2 regions of the Massilia sp. DJPM01 genome follow, and region 1 is predicted to be linked to the other one. Evidence: predicted binding sites of a transcription regulator. Region 1 holds the regulator's gene; the other holds the start of a gene.
What was found. The regulator LexA, encoded in region 1, represses DNA repair genes until DNA is damaged. The targets are predictions, from matches to a motif close to ACTGTATNNNNATACAGT.
Positions count from the first base shown of each region.

Region 2: PO883_RS12610 (ATP-dependent helicase) is a predicted target of LexA. The motif match lies at 2,299-2,316, and genes of this name have one in related genera.

Region 1 covers NZ_JAQOZV010000019.1:71,877-77,399, reverse strand. The annotation lists gene rpsR (30S ribosomal protein S18) at 1-36, opposite strand, end outside; gene priB (primosomal replication protein N) at 71-364, opposite strand; gene rpsF (30S ribosomal protein S6) at 406-810, opposite strand; gene PO883_RS14350 (DUF29 domain-containing protein) at 949-1,395, opposite strand; gene lexA (transcriptional repressor LexA) at 1,528-2,163, shown strand; gene PO883_RS14340 (tetratricopeptide repeat protein) at 2,198-2,923, opposite strand; gene PO883_RS14335 (WGR domain-containing protein) at 3,113-3,517, shown strand; gene PO883_RS14330 (DUF4132 domain-containing protein) at 3,514-4,083, shown strand; gene PO883_RS14325 (hypothetical protein) at 4,004-4,291, shown strand; gene PO883_RS14320 (DUF4132 domain-containing protein) at 4,324-5,523, shown strand, end outside.
Region 2 covers NZ_JAQOZV010000016.1:41,142-46,664, reverse strand. The annotation lists gene PO883_RS12630 (Rpn family recombination-promoting nuclease/putative transposase) at 1-78, shown strand, start outside; gene PO883_RS12625 (chromate transporter) at 84-611, opposite strand; gene PO883_RS12620 (chromate transporter) at 608-1,183, opposite strand; gene PO883_RS12615 (hypothetical protein) at 1,659-1,886, shown strand; gene PO883_RS12610 (ATP-dependent helicase) at 2,345-4,435, shown strand; gene PO883_RS12605 (PAS domain-containing protein) at 4,463-5,362, opposite strand.

The sequences.
Region 1 (5,523 bases):
GAGCTTGTTCTTGTCGAATTTTTTACCGAATGCCATTTGAGGCTCCTGTATCTAAAAATGTGCTGTCGCGTCAGGCGGCGGCACAGAAATCAATGATGTGAAACACCAGGCTTTTGCTGCTGCGGTTCTTCTTGGCCAAAAATCCCGTGAACTGATGCACGGCGCCCAATTCGGCCTGGCTGAATCGTCCCGAAATCTCGCCCGCGGCAAGCGCGGTGATGTCGAATTCGACCAACCTGGCTACCCCTGCTTCCATCTGCTGCGAACTGTGCATCAGAGTGGCGGTCACGATCGGCACGCCGGCCGGGGTATAGCGCAATACGTCGCGCTCGCAAATCAGGGCTACGAACTGGAGTTGATTCACCGGGGTGAGGTCAAGTCGCGTTCAGGGATCCCGGTCAACAATTACGCTGCTGCGGCTGGAGCTGGCGCTGGAGCGGCTGCAGGAGCAGGGGCTTCAGTGCGGTGGCTCTTGGCTGCGTCTTCACGTTGTACCGATTTCATCATCGGCGACGGCGCGGTTTCAGCCTTCTTCATCTTAACGGTGAGGTGACGCAGCACGGCATCATTGAATTTGAACGCGGTTTCGAGTTCCACGAGGGTCTCGTTGTCGCATTCGATGTTCAGGCAGATGTAGTGCGCTTTTGGCAGCTTCTGGATCGAGTAAGCCATCTGACGACGGCCCCAGTCTTCAACACGGTGAACCGAACCGCCGCGCGTGGTTACGCTGGCTTTGTAGCGTTCGATCATCGCCGGGACTTGCTCGCTTTGGTCCGGGTGGACGATAAAAACGATTTCATAATGACGCATGCATAACTCCTTAGGGACGTTTAAACAAATGCCCACCTCGGCGTCAAGACGAGTGTGGGAAGGGAAAGCCGGCAATTATAGCGTGTAATGCAGCAACAATCAAGGACGCAGTGCGGCACTTGTGCGATCGGGCACTGTTCACGGCACGAAGTCGTCGTCCAGCAGTTGGGCTGCGCTGTAGGGGAGTTCGGTTGGAAATGCCTTTGGGGGCAGGCGGGTTTCTCGCGCCGCAGCCAGTACGGCTTGCCGATAGCGGCGCCTGGCAAGTGCTGGAATGTCACGAACAAGACTGGGACTGTCTTGCAACAACTGTGCGATTTCGTCACGCTGGTGGGCAAGCGTATTTAGCCAGCTGCTTGACTTACGCTTGGGCTGATATTGGCACTCAAGCAGGTGAATCGCCACCACCTTCAGGCGGCTGCTTAGCTCCCTGCGATCACGGCCGGTCATGCCCTCAAGCTCCTCTACCAGATTGTCGATATCAAGCTGCCCGAACTGGCGCGCGCGCAACAAACTCACTTGCGGCTCAAGCCACAGCACAAAATCCTCCTCATAACTCACCCGTGGAACCTCACGCCGACCCATGACGCACCTCCTCCGCTGCTTGTTGGACAGCGCCCATCGCAAATAATTCGCCTGTTCGGCCAATTAACCCTTGCATTGCGCGAAATACTGTACAAAAATACAGTCTGTCCATATACACAGTCCCGCATACCGATGATCAAGCTCACACCACGGCAAGAACAAATCCTCAACCTGATCAAGGATGCGATCGAGAACACGGGCTTTCCTCCCACCCGTGCCGAGATCGCCAATGAACTGGGCTTCAAGTCGGCCAACGCGGCCGAAGAGCATCTGCAGGCGCTCGCGCGCAAGGGCGCCATCGAAATTTCGCCCGGCACCTCGCGCGGCATCCGCCTGATCGGCGCCAGCGTCGACGCCATTGCCATGCCGCCGCCGAACCTGCTGATATCGCTGCCGCTGGTTGGGCGCGTGGCTGCCGGTTCGCCCATCCTCGCGCAGGAGCATGTGGAAGCGACCTACAGCGTGGACCCGGCGATGTTCTCGGCGCGTCCCGATTTCCTGCTCAAGGTGCGTGGCTGGTCGATGCGCGACGCCGGCATCATGGATGGCGACCTGCTGGCCGTCAAAAAGGTCGACAGCGCCAAGAATGGCCAGATCGTGGTGGCCCGGATCGGTGACGATGTCACCGTCAAGCGCTACAAAAAGACCGGCTCGCTGATCGAACTGCTGCCGGAAAATCCGGACTTCAAGGTCATCCATGTCGATCCGGCGACCGACGAGTTCGCGCTCGAAGGCCTCGCGGTAGGATTGATGCGCAGCTGGAACTGAGCGTGCGGGCGCTGTTCCACTGCGCCCGTGCCGTCTAGTCGCCCTTGCGCGGCGCCGTCGTCGCCGCTTCGGTGACGATCCGGTTGTGTTCCTTGATATAGGCGTCGGTGGCACTGCGCCAGGCGCCGAAGTCGGCCAGCACCAGCTTGGCCGAGACCTTGGCGTTTTCGGCGATGCCGGCATACACGCCTTCCAGATGCACGCGCGACTGTTCGGCTTCGTCCTTGGTCAGCAGGTCGGCCACCTCCTTGGGAATGCGCTTGGTCAGCGGACTGGCCTCGTTGAGGTTGCGCACGAAGCCGTTGTAGCAATCCTGCCAGGCCGCGACCTTGGCCGACACGCTCTCGATTTCATCGTTCTGCTTCGACATGGCCGGAATGCGCGGCACCGGGCAGCGGAACTGGCCCGCGCTGAGCTCGGCGCCATCGTATTTGGATATCCAGTAATCAAGCTCGGCGCGCCGCGTTGCGCGCTTGTTGATCATCGCGAGCGAGCCGGCGGCGGTCTTGTTGCCCTTGGCCGCCGATTTCTTGAACCAGGCTTCGGCCTTGGCCAGGTCCACCGTCCCCGCCTCGCCGTAAAAATACATTTCGCCCATGTGCAACTGGGCTTCGGCATTGCCGGCGTTGGCCAGCTTGGTGTAGAGCTGCAGCGCTTGCGGATACGATTTTTTCGCGAACAAGGCGTTGGCGTCGGCCAGCTCGTCCGCTTGCGCCACGCCGCCCAGCATCAATGCCAGGCAAAACAGGGATTTCTTCATTGCACGTCTCACGATGGGATGTCCGGATGCGCATCATAACCGGATTGGTGCGGCTCGACAGGGACACCGCTTTGCCGTAAAGTATTATTTTTTGCAACACTTATCACTACTTATGAGCAAGCGAAACAAGAGTGCGGCGCGCGCCGGTAGCCGCCCCCCTCTTTCCTTCAAGCCCAGTTAGGACGCCCATTGCGACGTTTCGACTATGACCAGGGCGCGTCCGACAAATTCCGGGAAGTCGACCAGGACGGCTGCGATGTCCATGTCCGCTACGGCAAGGTGGGCGCGGCGGGACAACGGCAAACCAAGACCCATCCGGACCACGCCACGGCGGCGGCGATGGACAAGCTGATTCGCGAAAAAACCGGCAAGGGCTACGCTGAAAGCGGCGCGGCGCCCTGGCTGGCGGTCGAGCCGCTGGTCGACATCTCGCCCGAGGTGGCGGCGCTGGCGATGCCGTCGCGCCGGTTTCCCGGCGTAGCGCGCGACATCGACATCTGCGCCGAACGGGACAATTCAGGCTACTCTATCTACGACAATTACAGCGAGGGCGACATGCTATTGCGTGAGCAGGCCTCGACGTGCTGGCCATGATCGGCAGCGACACCGCCCTGATGCTCCTGCACGGGATCGCGCAAAAGGTCAAATTCCAGGCACTGCAGCACCACGCCTACGACAAAATCGGCGAGATCGCTGCGGCGCTCGAACTGAGCACCGAGGAACTGGAAGAGCGCCTGGTGCCCGACCTGGACCTGGACCCACAGGGCGAAATGCAGCTCGACTTCGGCTCGCGCCAGTTCCGCGCCGGCTTCGACGAGGCGCTCAAGCCTTGCCTGCGCGATGCGCAGGGCGCACGCCTGGACCAGCTGCCCAAGCCGAAAAAGACCGACGACGCCGAACTGGCGGCAGCCGCCGTGGAGCGCTACAAGCTGCTCAAGAAAGACGCGCGCACCATCGCCGCCCAGCGGGTGCTGCGCCTGGAACAGGCGATGTGCGGGCGGCGGCGCTGGACGGTGCAAGCCTTCCGTGACTTCCTGGCCGGCCACCCGCTGCTGCGCCACCTGGTGCTGGGACGGCGCCGTGGTCAGTACCGGGCGTCTGCTTGGCCTGGCCGAACGGGGCTGGCACCGCGACATCGGCAGCGGCGGCGAAGCGTTTGAATTTTCAAGGTGGCTCGGCCAGGGCAAGGTGGCGCACGTGCACATCGCACCGGGCCTGACGACAGGGCTGATCAACGCTGACAAGGCGCAGACGCTGGTCAGGCTGGTTCTCGAACACTACAGCGTCGACGCGGGCGCGCGCTTGTCCGCGCTGGACCCGGTCGTTGTCGGCGAATTTATCCGGGTGATGGAGCAGTTATGCGCATGAGCGGACCATTGACACACTATACAGGCAGGTAAATGATGCGGCGATTTGAATTTAATGATGGCGTTTCCAGCAAATTCTGGGAAATCGAACAGGCCGGCGACGCCCTGCATATCGGCTTCGGCAAGATCGGCACGGCCGGACAGCGCCAATCCAAGAACCACGCCGGCGCAGCCAGGGCGGCGGCGGCGATGGCTAAGCTGATCGGCGAAAAAACCGCCAAGGGCTACGCTGAAACCAGCGCAGCGACGGCCGCCGTGGCGACGGCCGCCGCGGCCACTCCCGCTGCGGTCAAGGCCGTGGCCCCGAGGGCTGCGCCGGTTACGCCGGCGGCGCCGGGTGACGCGCCGCCCTGGCTCGACGCCGATCCGCAGTTCGAGTTAACGCCCGCACTGGCCGCCCACGCCCTGCCCTCGCGCCGCCACCCCGGCCCGCCGCCGAGCACCGACGGCGACGCGCGCTGGGCGCTGTTCCTCGAGCGCGTGCGCGCCCATTGCGTACTGCGGGCGACCGGCTGCGACGCCAGTTTGAAGGAGGGCGTGATCGAGGCCATCACCCGCATCGCCAAGGGCAAGCGGCTTGGTTCACCAGCGTCCGATGTCATCCTGCTGGCCACGGAGATCATCAACGAAAAACAGCGGCCAGCGTCCGAAGGCTGCCCGTTCATCGATGTGCTGGTCGCCGACAAGGGGCTGGCGTACGCCTTCGATATCCTAATCATGCTGCAACGCGTCGGCATCGAGGAACAGAGCCGATGGAGCGCCGAGTCGTGGAACAAGGTCGAGACCAGGGAAGCCGGTCCCTTTGCGCTGTACGGCCTCACCCAACTGGGGTTGCGCGCCCACCTGGCGCACGCCCCGCAGGCGCTGTGGGAGCAAGCGGTACAGCGCGCGCGCGAGGCGGCCGGGGCGCTGCCCTCGCGTTCCCTGCCGCTGCTGGCCGCGCTGCTGCCGGACGCGCCGCAACTGGCTAACGAACTGGCTCTGATGCTGGCGCCCGAACCAGACTATGAAGGCGGCCGCTGGTGGTGCTGCAACTACAGCTGGCTGATCGCGTACGCCACATCGCCCGAGGCGCGCCAGGCGTTGCGCCTTTGGCCACCGCACCAGCGCCTGTCGCCGCGCGACTTCGACAGCTCCTTGATGAGCGTGGCCACCGCATTGCGCGACCGCGGCCCCGAAGCGCTCGAAGCGCTCGAAGGCGGCCGGGGCGCGGACGCCGCGCAACAGGCCCTG
Region 2 (5,523 bases), on a different contig from region 1:
GCCGAGCTTGAGCAGTGGTTCGAGCGCAGCCTTAACGCGCCGAGCTTGCAGGCGGTGTTTGACGCTCGCCCGGCATAGTCGGGCTAGACCAGTTGCAGCCAGCCGAGCAGGGCGCCGCCGGCCAGTATCCACAGCAAATGGAGCTTGGTGCGCCAGATCAGCATGGCGCTGCCCAGGATCCAGCTGGTCGATAGCAGCAGGGCGATGACGACCGGCGCCATGCCTTGCTTGAAGGCGCGCACGGCCCGCAAATCGCGGTTGCGATGGCCCCACTGGGCGGCGAAATAGGTCAGCACGGTCGAGGGAATCAGGATGCCGAGCATGGTCACCGCCACGCCCAGGAAGGCGGCGCCGGTGCTGCCGGCGTTCATGCCGACTTGCCAGCCCATCAGCGCGACGAACAGCACGTTCGGCCCCGGCGCGGCCTGGGCCAGCGCGATGGCGTTATTGAATTGCGCCTGGGTCAGCCAATGATGCTGTTCGACCAGGTAGCGATGCATTTCCGAGGTGGTCGAGATTGCCCCGCCAACCGACATCAGCGATAGCATCAGGTAGTGTCCGAACAGGCTGAGCCAGTCGCTCCAGCTCAGGACGATCTGCGGCGCGCTCATGGCCGCAGCCGGCGGTAGGTGAGGTAACAGCCAAGCCCGCCTACCCCGAACAAGACGTAGGCCAGCGGCACCCGCACCAGCGCCACCAGCACGAAGCCGGCTACGCACAGGGCCCAGCACCACAGCTGCGGCATCGGGTTCCTGGACAGTGCCAGCGACAGCTTCAGGCCGGTGGCGCCGATCATGCCGGCCGACACCGCCGCCATGCCGCGCAACGCACCGGCCACGCCCGGATGATCGATAAAGCGCGCATGGAGCAGGGCCAGCAGCAGCACCAGCACCAGCGGCACGGCCAGCATGCCGGCCAGCGCCGAGAGCGCGCCGGCCAGGCCGAAATAGCGCCCGCCGATCATCATCGACAGATTCACCACGTTCGGCCCCGGCAGGATCTGGGCCACGGCCCAGTCCTCCAGGAATTCCTCCTGCGTCAGCCATTGCTTGCGTTCAACGATCTCGCGTTGCACGACCGCCAGTACCCCGCCGAAGCCTTGCAGCGCCAGCAAGGTAAACGACATGAACAGGTCGGCCAGCGATTGCGGACGCGGACGGGCGGGGAGGGACGGGTCGGTCATGCCGCATGATCGCGCCGGCCCGCCCGCCTGTCCATGCGGGCTCAGCCGTACGATGCCGCGCATCACGCGCCCCGTGCCGCCGCATTCCGTACAGGCACTGCCGTTGGCCAGCGTGCCCTTCCGCTGCATGCGTCGCACAGATCCTCGGCCGCGCCGGGTGTGCCCGGTTGGGCTTCGTCACCCGGGTTGAGCCTGGGTTCGCTTGTTATCGTTTCAGGGGGAATGGCCATGATGTCCCCGGTCGTCATGGCAGGAATGCGCACAGGCGCGTGGCGAGATTCCTGGCCGCATCGCCAGGGGCTGGCGCTGTGTTGGCAACTGTAAAAATCACAACTGCAAAACTATGCCTCAAGCATATTTTTTGCGGTTTCGATGGAACCTTGACATTGACTTTGACCTTTATTGATGGATACTCCCTAGGCAGTATTGGGTTCCCTTTGCGCCGTTCCCGAATGCCCTGTAAGGAAATCACAACATGAATCGACAGCAACGCCCCGACAGCGGCGGTCTCGCCGTGGTTGAAGCCCCTTATCGACGCCAGGACGTGCGCCAGCGCGACATCGTCAACCATGCCATCTCGGTCCAGGAAAGCAGCAACACGATGTGCGCCATCGAATACCTCAAGGCGCAGGAAATCCATCCCGACGTGATCGAAAGGGTGTTGCTGGAACCGCAGCGCCGGCGCGAGATGCTCGCTCATTGAGTGGCGCAGGAGCGGCACGGCGGGCGCGGCATGCATATCAGAATGCTATCAAACCACCCGCCTTGAGCTGCGTGCGAATCAGGCGGTTATGCACAAAAAAATCTTGTAGGAAATTTCTTAATATTTTTTACCGCCTTTCCCATTGACTTTGCAAGTGCTTGATTTATATAGGCATAATTTCTGCCTCACGAATGAGCATTTTGTTGAAACCCGCATCGTTACACGCTTGCGGACTGTCAAGAGGGGATTATCCACAAAGTTATCCACAGCGATTGTGGATATCCCAAAAAGCGCTTTAGAAACGGCTACTTAGCGTGCATAGGGTGATTTTGAGCGGCGCTTTCGCGGCTGGCGCGCATGTGCCACCGGCGCCGTGGCGGAACGGCGGGAAGGTTTTTACTTGCGTAATAATACTGGATAAATGTACAGTCATGTCAATCCCAGTCTGAATGCCCGCCATGACCGCTGTTCCCCTTGCCGCTTGCGCCGACGATCCCTTCGCCAGCCTCAATCCCGCCCAGCGTGCCGCTGTCGAGCATGACATCGGCGTGGCCGCCGGCAGCGCACGGCCCTTGCTGGTGATTGCCGGCGCCGGGTCCGGCAAAACCAATACCCTGGCGCACCGCGTGGCGCGCCTGATCATGAGCGGCGCCGATCCCCAGCGCATCCTGCTGCTGACGTTTTCGCGCCGCGCCGCCAATGAAATGACGCAACGCGCCGCTAACGTGCTGTACCGGATCATGGGCGCGCGCGGCGGCCAGCCACCAGCCAGCCTGCCCTGGGCCGGCACCTTCCACAGCATCGGCGCGCGCCTGCTGCGCGATTACGCCGGCCGCATCGGCCTGGAGGAATCGTTCACCATCCACGACCGGGGCGACTCCGAAGACCTGATGGGCATGGTGCGCCACGAGGTCGGCCTGAGCCGGACCGAGAAACGCTTCCCCCTCAAGGGAACTTGCCTTGCCATCTATTCGCGGGTGGTCAACAGCGGCGACACGCTGGCGCTGGTACTGCAGAGTACCTTTCCCTGGTGCAGCGAATGGGAAGCCCAGCTCAAGACCCTGTTCGGCGCCTACGTCGACGCCAAGCAAGAGCAGAACGTGCTCGATTACGACGATCTTTTGCTGTTTTGGGCCGAGATGGCGGCCGATCCCGACCTCGGCGCACACCTTGGCGGCCTGTTCGACCATGTCCTGGTCGACGAATACCAGGACACCAACCGCTTGCAGGCCGCGATCCTGATGGGCATGAAGCCGGGCGGCGAGGGCGTGATGGTGGTGGGCGACGATGCCCAGTCGATCTACTCGTTCCGTGGCGCCACGGTGCGCAATATTCTCGACTTTCCCAGGCAGTTCGCCCGGGAAGCCTGCATCGTCACCCTGGACCGCAACTACCGCTCGACCCAGCCGATCCTGGACGCATCCAATGCCGTGATCGGCGCCGCCCTCGAACGCCACGCCAAGACCTTGTGGACCGACAAGGTCTCGACCGTCCTGCCGCAACTGGTGCTCATTCCCGACGAGGCCGAGCAGGCGCGCTGGGTCTGCAAGCGCATCCTGGAGCATCGTGAGACGGGCATGGCGCTCAAGGCGCAGGCGGTGCTGTTCCGCGCGGCCAGCCACAGCGCCGCGCTGGAGCTGGAACTCATGCGCCGCAACATTCCTTTCGTTAAATTCGGCGGCCTCAAGTTCCTCGAAGCTTCCCACATCAAGGATGTGCTGGCGGTGCTGCGCTTTGCCCAGAACCCGAGCGGCAGGGTGTCCGGTTTTCGCGTGGTGCAACTGGTGCCGGGGATCGGCGCCGCCACCGCCACCCGCCTGCTGGACGCGGTCGGCGAGGCGGCCGAGCCGCTGCTTGCGATCGAGCAATTTGCCGCGCCGGCCAGGAGCGGTGGCGACTGGCAACAGTTCGTCGCCCTGTTCCGCGCCCTGCGCGCGCCTGGGCTGCGCTGGCCGGCCGATATCGAGCTGGTCAAGGCCTGGTACCTGCCGCACCTCGAACGCATGCATGACGACGCCCAGGTGCGCGTGGCCGACGTGGAACAGCTGGCACGCCTGGCGGGTGGCCACGGCTCGCGCGAAACCTTCCTGGCCGAAATCACGCTGGACCCGCCCGAAGCGAGCAGCGACCGCGCCGGGCCGCCCCATCTGGACGAGGATTATCTGATTCTCTCGACCATTCATTCCTCCAAGGGGCAGGAGTGGAAGTCGGTGCATGTGCTGAACGTGGTGGACGGCTGCATTCCGTCCGATATGAGTACCGGCAACGCCGCCGATATCGAGGAGGAGCGCCGCCTGCTGTACGTGGCCATGACGCGCGCCAAAGAGCACCTGCACCTGGTGGTGCCGAACCGCTTTTTCATCAAGCAGCAAGCCCAGATGGGCGACCGCCATGTGTACGCGGCGCGCACGCGTTTCATCAGCCCGGCCATGCTCAAGCACTTCGAGGAAACGGTGTGGATGACAGCCGACACCCGGCAGAGCCGCAAACCCATGCCCGACAGCGTGCGCATGCTGGTGCGCGAGCGCGCCCGCAATGCGTGGAAGTAGCGGGCAGCGGCGTTCGGGCAGCCGCCCTCAGGGGCCTGGCGTGGGGTCGTGCAGCGTTGCCACCGCCACGTACTCGTAAGGCGCACCGCCCGGCTCGCTCAGGGCAAGCAGGGCGCAGCGCAGGTGCACGGCGCTGCCGTCGGCGGCCCGGGTCTGGATGTCGCCCGACCAGGCGCCATCGCGCGCCAGCCCCTGTGTGATGTCGAGCACCAGCGGCTCGGGGAAGGCGCCGGCATGCAAGGCGTGCAATGCGTGTCCGATGAGCGCCTCGGGGCGGGCGCCGGCCAGTTGGCACAGGCGCTCGCTGGCCTCGATGATGCGGCCTTTGGCGTCGAGCTTGAGCACCAGCGCTTGCTGGCCGAGTAGCGCCTGCACCTGGCGCGCCTTGTCGAGTTCGGCAGACATCGCGGCGCGGTCGGCCGCGGCCGCCTGCAGGCCGGCATACGCGCGCAGCGAGGCGATCACGGTGGTAAACAGCTTGCGCGTGGTCAGGTCGGCCTTGCACCAAAAATCATTGATGTCGTAATCACAAATGATGCTGTGTTCCAGCGCCTGGCCCGGTTGCCCGGTACGCAGGACGATGCGCACCAGCTCATTGTGCAGGTCGGCGCGGATCTGGCGCGCCACGCGCAGGCCGGCATCGTCCGTCTCCATAATAACGTCGAGCAACACCAGCGCGATATCGGGTGTGGCGCACAGGGTAGCGAGGGCTTCCTTGCCGCTGTAGGCATGCAGGAAGCTCAGGCGTCGTCCCTGGAATTGGGCATTGCTGAGTGCAAACTTGGTCACCACGTGCACATCGACATCGTCATCGACGATCAGGATGCGCCAGGGGGTACTTTCCTGCGCTGGCGACATGGACAGGTCGGACGGGTCGTCGTCGACGATGAGAAGGTCGCCGTGAGCGGGGGTGGCGGAAGAGGGCATGGCTCCACACTAAGACAGCTGGCGCGCTTTGTCAAAGGCCACGCGAGTTATCCCCTGTTTTGCCTGCGTGTAGGAATTTGCCGAATGGACAGTTTGCCAGTGTGCTAGGGGGCGTTTTAAGTTCATGATTTCATTCAAATTAATGGCTGCCTGCTGAACGG